Regions from separate parts of the Luteimonas flava genome, predicted to be linked through region 2. Evidence: predicted binding sites of a transcription regulator. Region 2 holds the regulator's gene; each other region holds the start of a gene.
The links. The regulator HrcA, encoded in region 2, represses chaperone genes, less so after heat shock. The targets are predictions, from matches to a motif close to TTNGCACTCNNNNNNNNNGAGTGCNAA.
Positions count from the first base shown of each region.

Region 1 (2,265 bases), on a different contig from region 2:
GCCAGTATCGCAGGCCGCCATGGCCGATGCCCGAACGCGGGTTCAGCGCCTGTCATCCCGCTCGGCGAGCGGCACGAGCGCAGCGGCGATGCCGATCGAGACGCGGCCGGACGCAGGCCTGCGTCCGGGCGCGACGGCAGAGGCCTCCGAATGCGACGCCACGCGGGCCGTGCACGGCGTCTCCACGCGCCGCCGCCCACGCTGGCGCGCCGCCGTGCGGACGCAGCATCCCGCCAGTGGGAGAAAGATGTCGCACGCATTACTGAACCGGTCGGTATAATTACTGACCTTCCCCAGACCAGCCGAATCGCCTAGCGATTCCTACAGAGTTCGATGCGCCCGATCCTCTCTCTCCTTGCTGCAGCCCTCCTGGCCTGCGCCACCCTGCCCGCCGCCGCCCAGAGCGCGCCCGTCGACATCGCCGTCGGCGCGTCCGCGACGCGGGAAAACGAAACCACCTTCGTCGCCAGCGTGGCCTGGCTGCCGGAATGGCGCCGCACGCAGAATGGTGTGCTGCGCTGGGACGTCGGCGCGGTCTACGTGCGCGGCCGCGACAACACGCGCTTCGATCTGTCCGAAGACGCCGGTGTGTTCCACGGCGGCGCCCGCTACGAGCGCGACAACGGCTTCGTCGCCGGTTTTGGCGTCGGTGTGCAGGCCGGCCGCACGAGCGCGCTGTCAGGCAATCCGCAGTTCGTCAGCACCGTCGGCTGGCGCTGGGAGCGGTTCTCGCTGCTGGCCCGACACATCTCCAACGCGAGCATCAAGCAGCCCAACGACGGCGAGACGATGCTGCTCGCCGCGTGGCGCTTCCGCTGACGACGGATTGACGCCGCTCGCCCTGCGCCGGCGTCGCGCCGGTGGGGCGGCCTCATGGATACATCTGCACTCCCGCAGGCCTCCCGGCCGCGCGGCGGCCGTGCATGACTGCGTGCCTGTCGGTTGCGGCGGGCACAGGCGCATCGGCAGGCGGACATTTTTCCTCGGCCGCCCTTGCATTCCGATTCCCCGTGCCCATCTCCCGTCCGGTCCCGGTTCTGCCGGGTGCGTGCGCCGCGGTTTCTGGCAGTCGCCATGTGCGAGTGCTAGAATTGGCGACCGATTTCTTTCCAATCAATTACTTAGCGAGGCTGTAATGAGCAACCTGAAGCCGCTTTACGACCGCATCGTGGTCAAGCCTGTCGAGGCCGAGGAGAAGAGCGCCGGCGGCATCCTGATTCCGGACAACGCGAAGGAAAAGCCCACCAAGGGTGAAGTCGTCGCCGTCGGCGAAGGCAAGGCCCTGGACAACGGCAGCGTGCGCGCGCCGAAGGTCAAGGTCGGCGACATCGTGATCTACGGCCAGTACGCCGGCAGCGCCTACAAGGCCGACGGCATCGAATACAAGATCGTCAAGGAAGACGACGTCCTCGCGATCGTCGGCTGATCCGCGGCGGACGCACCGCGTCCGCGCGATCCCGCGATCGACCCTTGGCGGGCACCGCCCGCCCTTCAATCCCCTTTCATTTCTGAGGTAATACCGCAATGGCTGCGAAGGAAATCCGCTTCGGCGAAGACGCACGTTCCAAGATGGTGCGTGGTGTGAACATTCTTGCCAATGCCGTCAAGGCAACCCTGGGCCCGAAGGGCCGCAACGTCGTGCTCGAGAAGAGCTTCGGCGCGCCGACGATCACCAAGGACGGCGTGTCCGTCGCCAAGGAGATCGAGCTGGCCGACAAGTTCGAGAACATGGGCGCGCAGATGGTCAAGGAAGTCGCGTCCAAGACCTCCGACAACGCCGGTGACGGCACCACCACCGCGACCGTGCTGGCGCAGGCGCTGATCCGCGAAGGTTCGAAGGCCGTTGCGGCCGGCATGAACCCGATGGACCTCAAGCGCGGTATCGACCAGGCCGTCAAGGCCGCCGTCGCCGAGCTGAAGAACCTGTCCAAGCCGACGGCCGACGACAAGGCGATCGCGCAGGTCGGCACGATCTCCGCTAACTCGGACGAGTCGATCGGCACGATCATCGCCGACGCGATGAAGAAGGTCGGCAAGGAAGGCGTGATCACCGTTGAAGAAGGCTCGGGCCTGGACAACGAACTCGACGTCGTCGAGGGCATGCAGTTCGACCGCGGCTACCTGTCGCCGTACTTCGTCAACAACCAGCAGTCGATGTCGGCCGAGCTGGATGACCCCTTCATCCTGCTGTACGACAAGAAGATCTCGAACGTCCGTGACCTGCTGCCCGTCCTCGAAGGCGTGGCCAAGGCCGGCAAGCCGCTG
Region 1 covers NZ_JAZHBM010000003.1:782,219-784,483, forward strand. The annotation lists gene V3391_RS16055 (acyloxyacyl hydrolase) at 334-819, shown strand; gene V3391_RS16060 (co-chaperone GroES) at 1,136-1,426, shown strand; gene groL (chaperonin GroEL) at 1,525-2,265, shown strand, end outside.
Region 1: a site for HrcA is predicted at 1,063-1,089, ahead of V3391_RS16060 (co-chaperone GroES). Genes of this name have one in related genera too.

Region 2 (2,265 bases):
GGCCTGGTGTTCGTGCTGGCCGTGGATCTCGACCAGATGACCGGCCAGTTCGCCGAGCTGGGTGATCGTGGCCGGCCGGCCGTTGATCCAGGCGCGCGAGCCGCCATCGGCGCGCAGCGTGCGGCGCAACTGGCAGGTGTCACCATCATCGAGTTCATGTTCGCGCAGCCAGCGCAGCGCGGGCGCGGCATCGTCGAGCGTGAACTCCGCATGCAGTTCGGCGCGCTCGGCGCCATGGCGCACGATGCCGCTGTCGGCGCGTTGGCCCGACAGGAAGCCCAGCGCATCGACCAGCAGGGATTTGCCGGCGCCGGTTTCGCCGGAGATGACGGTCAGGCCGGCGCCGAACTCCAGATCCGACTGGCTGGCGACGGCGAAATTGCGGATGGCGAGATGGGTCAGCATGGGTGCGGATTGTGCCTTGAGGCGTTGCGGGCGAGTAGATCGGCGAGAGGATCTGCATTCGACGGTGCGCTGAATACCGCGCGTCCGTCTCACGGCCGGAGAATGCGGCGCTTGCATCGCCCACAGGCGCACCGTATACCGCCCGCATGTCATCCGATCCCCGCCATCCGCTCGATCCGCGCGCCAGGCAGCTGTTGCGCACGCTGATCTCGCGGCACATCCAGGACGGCGGTCCGGTCGGATCGCAGACCCTGGCCCGGCATGCGGGCCTCGACGTCAGCGCGGCGACGATCCGCAACATCCTGTCGGATCTGGAAGACGCCGGTTTGCTGGCCTCGCCGCACACCTCCGCCGGGCGCGTGCCGACCGCGCAGGGCTACCGCGTGTTCGTCGATTCGCTGCTGCAGGTCAAGCCGTTGCGCGCGCAGGAGATGGAGCGGCTGCGCGGGGAACTGGGCGGCGGCGGGCAGCAGTCGCTGCTCGGCAGCGCGTCGGAACTGGTGTCGGCGATGACCCACTTCGTCGGCGTGGTGTCCGTGCCGCGACGCGAGCAACTGGCCTTCCGGCACATCGACTTCGTGGCGCTCGATGGCCAACGGGTCATGGCGATCATCATCTTCGCCGACCATGAAGTGCAGAACCGCATCCTCCAGACCCGCCGCAGCTTCGAGCCCGCGGAGCTGGAACGCGTGGCCAACTATCTCAACCAGCAGTACGCCGGGCGCCCGCTGGGCGACATCCGCGCGGCGCTGGTGGAGGAGTTGCGCAACGCCCGCGACGAGATGGAAGCGCTGCTGTCGCAGACCATGGAACTCGCCGAACAGGCGCTGGTGCCCGGCGACGACGACATGCTGCTGGCCGGACAGAACCGGCTGATCGGCGTGCAGGACCTGTCCGATCTCGACCGCCTGCGCGAACTGTTCGAGGCCTTCGCCCGCAAGCGAGAGATCCTGCAGCTGCTCGAACGCACGATCCGTGCGCCGGGCGTGCGCATCTTCATCGGCGAGGAGACCGGCCTGGCGCCGCTGGAAGGCATGTCGCTGGTGACCGCGCCCTATGGCGCCGGGGGCCGCACGCTGGGCGTGCTGGGCGTGATCGGGCCGACGCGCATGGCCTACGAGCGGGTGATCCCGGTGGTGCAGGCGACCGCGGCCGTGCTCGGCGCGGCGCTGCAGCCTGAACCTTGAATCGCCGAGGGGCGGCCCCATAGCTGGTGCCGTCGGCGGCCAGACGACCGCCCCGGAACCCGACATGACCCAGCAGCACGATTCGCAGTCCCCCGATTTCCACGAGACCGACGGCCCGGACGCGGCCTCGGTCGAGCAGCAACTGGCCGACCAGGTCGAGCGCCTGACCGGCGAGCTCGAACAGCTCCGCGCGCAGGTCCTGCTCGAACGCGCCGATCTCGAGAACCAGCGCAAGCGCCTGGCCCGTGAGGTCGAGAGCGCGCGCCGCTTCGCCAACGAGCGTCTGCTGGCTGCGCTGGTGCCGGTGTTCGATGCGCTGGAGGCCGGCCTCGCCAATGCCTCGGATACCGATCCGCTGCGCAGCGGCGTCGAGCTCACGCTGCGCGAGCTGACCAAGGCGACCGAGTCCAACGGTCTGGCCACGCTGGCGCCGGCGCCGGGCGACGTGTTCAACCCCGAACACCACCAGGCGATGAGCATCGTCGAGGTGCCGGGCGTGGCGCCGGGCGCGGTGGCCCAGGTCTTCCAGAAGGGCTACCTGCTCAACGAGCGCCTGTTGCGGCCGGCCATGGTCGTCGTCGCCAAGGCTGACTGAACGCCCCGGGCCCCGGCCCGACCCCGGATTCCGATACGTCGCACCGCTTGAACGCTGTGTTGCGTGTCCCCAGATCAC
Region 2 covers NZ_JAZHBM010000001.1:900,919-903,183, forward strand. The annotation lists gene recN (DNA repair protein RecN) at 1-405, opposite strand, end outside; gene hrcA (heat-inducible transcriptional repressor HrcA) at 552-1,592, shown strand; gene grpE (nucleotide exchange factor GrpE) at 1,657-2,187, shown strand.

Region 3 (2,265 bases), on a different contig from region 2:
GACGCGGTGGTGGACACCGTGCTCGCGCTGGCGATGCGCGATCTCGAATCCACGCATGGCGCGCTGCCCGATGCGCGGTTCGCGGTGATCGGCTACGGCAGCCTCGGCGGCGAGGAACTCGGCTTCGGTTCCGATCTCGACCTCGTGTTCCTCTACGACGCGCCCGCCGATGCACAGTCCACCGGTGCGCGCCCGCTCGATGCACAGCGCTGGGCCGCGCGGCTGGGGCAGAAGATCGTCGCGCTGCTGGGCACCGTGACCGGCGGCGGCCGCCTCTACGACGTCGACGTGCGCCTCCGCCCGGACGGCGGCAAGGGGCTGCTGGTCTCGTCGCTGGCCAGCTACGCCGAGTACCAGCGCGAGCGGGCCTGGACCTGGGAACACCAGGCGCTGGTGCGTGCACGCTTCGTGGCCGGGCATGACGAGATGGCGGCCGCGTTCGAAGACGTCCGCCGCGACATCCTGGCGAAGCCGCGTGATCCGGCAAAGTTGCACGAAGACGTGCTGTCGATGCGCCGGCGCATGCGCGCCGAGCTCGACCGCAGCGTCGGGGACCGCTTCGACCTCAAGCAGGGCAGGGGCGGCCTGGTCGATCTGGAATTCCTGCTGCAATGGATCGTGCTGCGCGAGGCGGCGACGCGGCCCGCCTTGCTCGCACCGCGCGCAACGCCCCTGCTGCTGGAGGCGGCCGGTGCCGAAGGGGTGCTCGATGCGGCCTTGAGCGCGGGCCTGCGGGCCGCCCACGCGACGCTGCTCGAGTTGGGCCTGGGCTGCACGTTGGATCGGCGGACCCGGATCGTCGTCGAGACGCCCGAGCTCGATGCGGCGCGCGAGACGATCCGTTGCGCCGCCGCTTGGACCTGAATGCGGCGGTTTTCATGCGAGGTTAGCGGCCTGATCCGCAGACTTGCTCCACGACGTCAACGCACGACCTGGAAGTATCACATTCTCGACCGTGAACAGAAGTCAACGAAAATCCCGCCGTCGTTCTGTGAATGGAACGTTCGGGAACTCCTGTGCGTCTTAGCAGTCAGATGTATCGACTGCTAACATCCCTCCCCATGAGCACGCAGACCATGTCCCACGCCCTGGTTGCCAACAGCCTTCCGACCCTCAACCCGCTTGGTTCGCTGGATGCCTACATCGGCGCCGTGCACCAGATCCCGGTGCTGTCGGTCGAAGACGAGCAGGCACTCGCGCAGCGTTACCGCGACGACGATGATCTCGACGCCGCGCGCGAACTGGTGCACTCGCACCTGCGCTTCGTCGTGCACGTCGCCCGCGGCTACAACGGCTACGGCCTGCCGCTGGGCGATCTGATCCAAGAAGGCAACATCGGCCTGATGAAGGCGGTCAAGCGTTTCGACCCCGACGTGGGCGTGCGCCTGGTGAGCTTTGCGGTGCACTGGATCCGTGCCGAGATGCACGAGTTCATCCTGAAGAACTGGCGCATCGTGAAGGTCGCCACGACCAAGGCGCAGCGCAAGCTGTTCTTCAACCTGCGCAAGAGCAAGAAGCGTCTGGGCTGGCTCAATGCGAGCGAGGTCCGTGCGGTCGCTGCCGATCTGAACGTGTCCGAGCGCGAAGTGCTCGAGATGGAGTCGCGCCTGTCCGGTCGCGACATCGGCTTCGACGCGCCCGCAGGCGAGGACGACGACAACGCGCCGCCGGCGCCGGTCGCCTACCTCGTCGCGCAGGATGAAGATCCCGCGCAGGCCTACGAGCGTCGCGACAGCGAGGGCAGCAAGCTGGATCTGCTGCGCGAAGGCATGGCCACGCTGGATGCCCGTTCGCGCGACATCATCAGCCGCCGCTGGCTCGACGACGAGCACAAGGTGACGTTGCAGGAACTGGCTGACGAGTACGGCGTGTCCGCCGAACGCATCCGCCAGGTCGAAGCCAACGCGCTGAAGAAGATGAAGGCGCTGTTCGCGGCCTGATCCCCGGCTCGAATGCGACATCCGAAACGGCCCGCGCAAGCGGGCCGTTTCTGTTTGCGATGTCTAGGCGCGCCAGGCGCGGCGCGCACTCACCACTTGAACAGCACCAGGCTGATCGCCAGTGCGGCCATGCCGGAGACGAGGCCGTAGACCGTCTCGTGTCCCTTGGCGTAGCGCTTGGCGGCGGGCAGCAGTTCGTCGAGAGCGAGGAACACCATGACGCCGGCGATCAGGCCGAAGACGATGCCGAACACCGGTTCGGATAGGAACGGCCGCAGTACCGCATAGCCGATCAGCGCGCCGATCGGTTCGGCCAGGCCCGACA
Region 3 covers NZ_JAZHBM010000003.1:797,465-799,729, forward strand. The annotation lists gene glnE (bifunctional [glutamate--ammonia ligase]-adenylyl-L-tyrosine phosphorylase/[glutamate--ammonia-ligase] adenylyltransferase) at 1-864, shown strand, start outside; gene rpoH (RNA polymerase sigma factor RpoH) at 1,062-1,940, shown strand; gene zupT (zinc transporter ZupT) at 2,030-2,265, opposite strand, start outside.
Region 3: a site for HrcA is predicted at 1,024-1,050, ahead of rpoH (RNA polymerase sigma factor RpoH). Genes of this name have one in related genera too.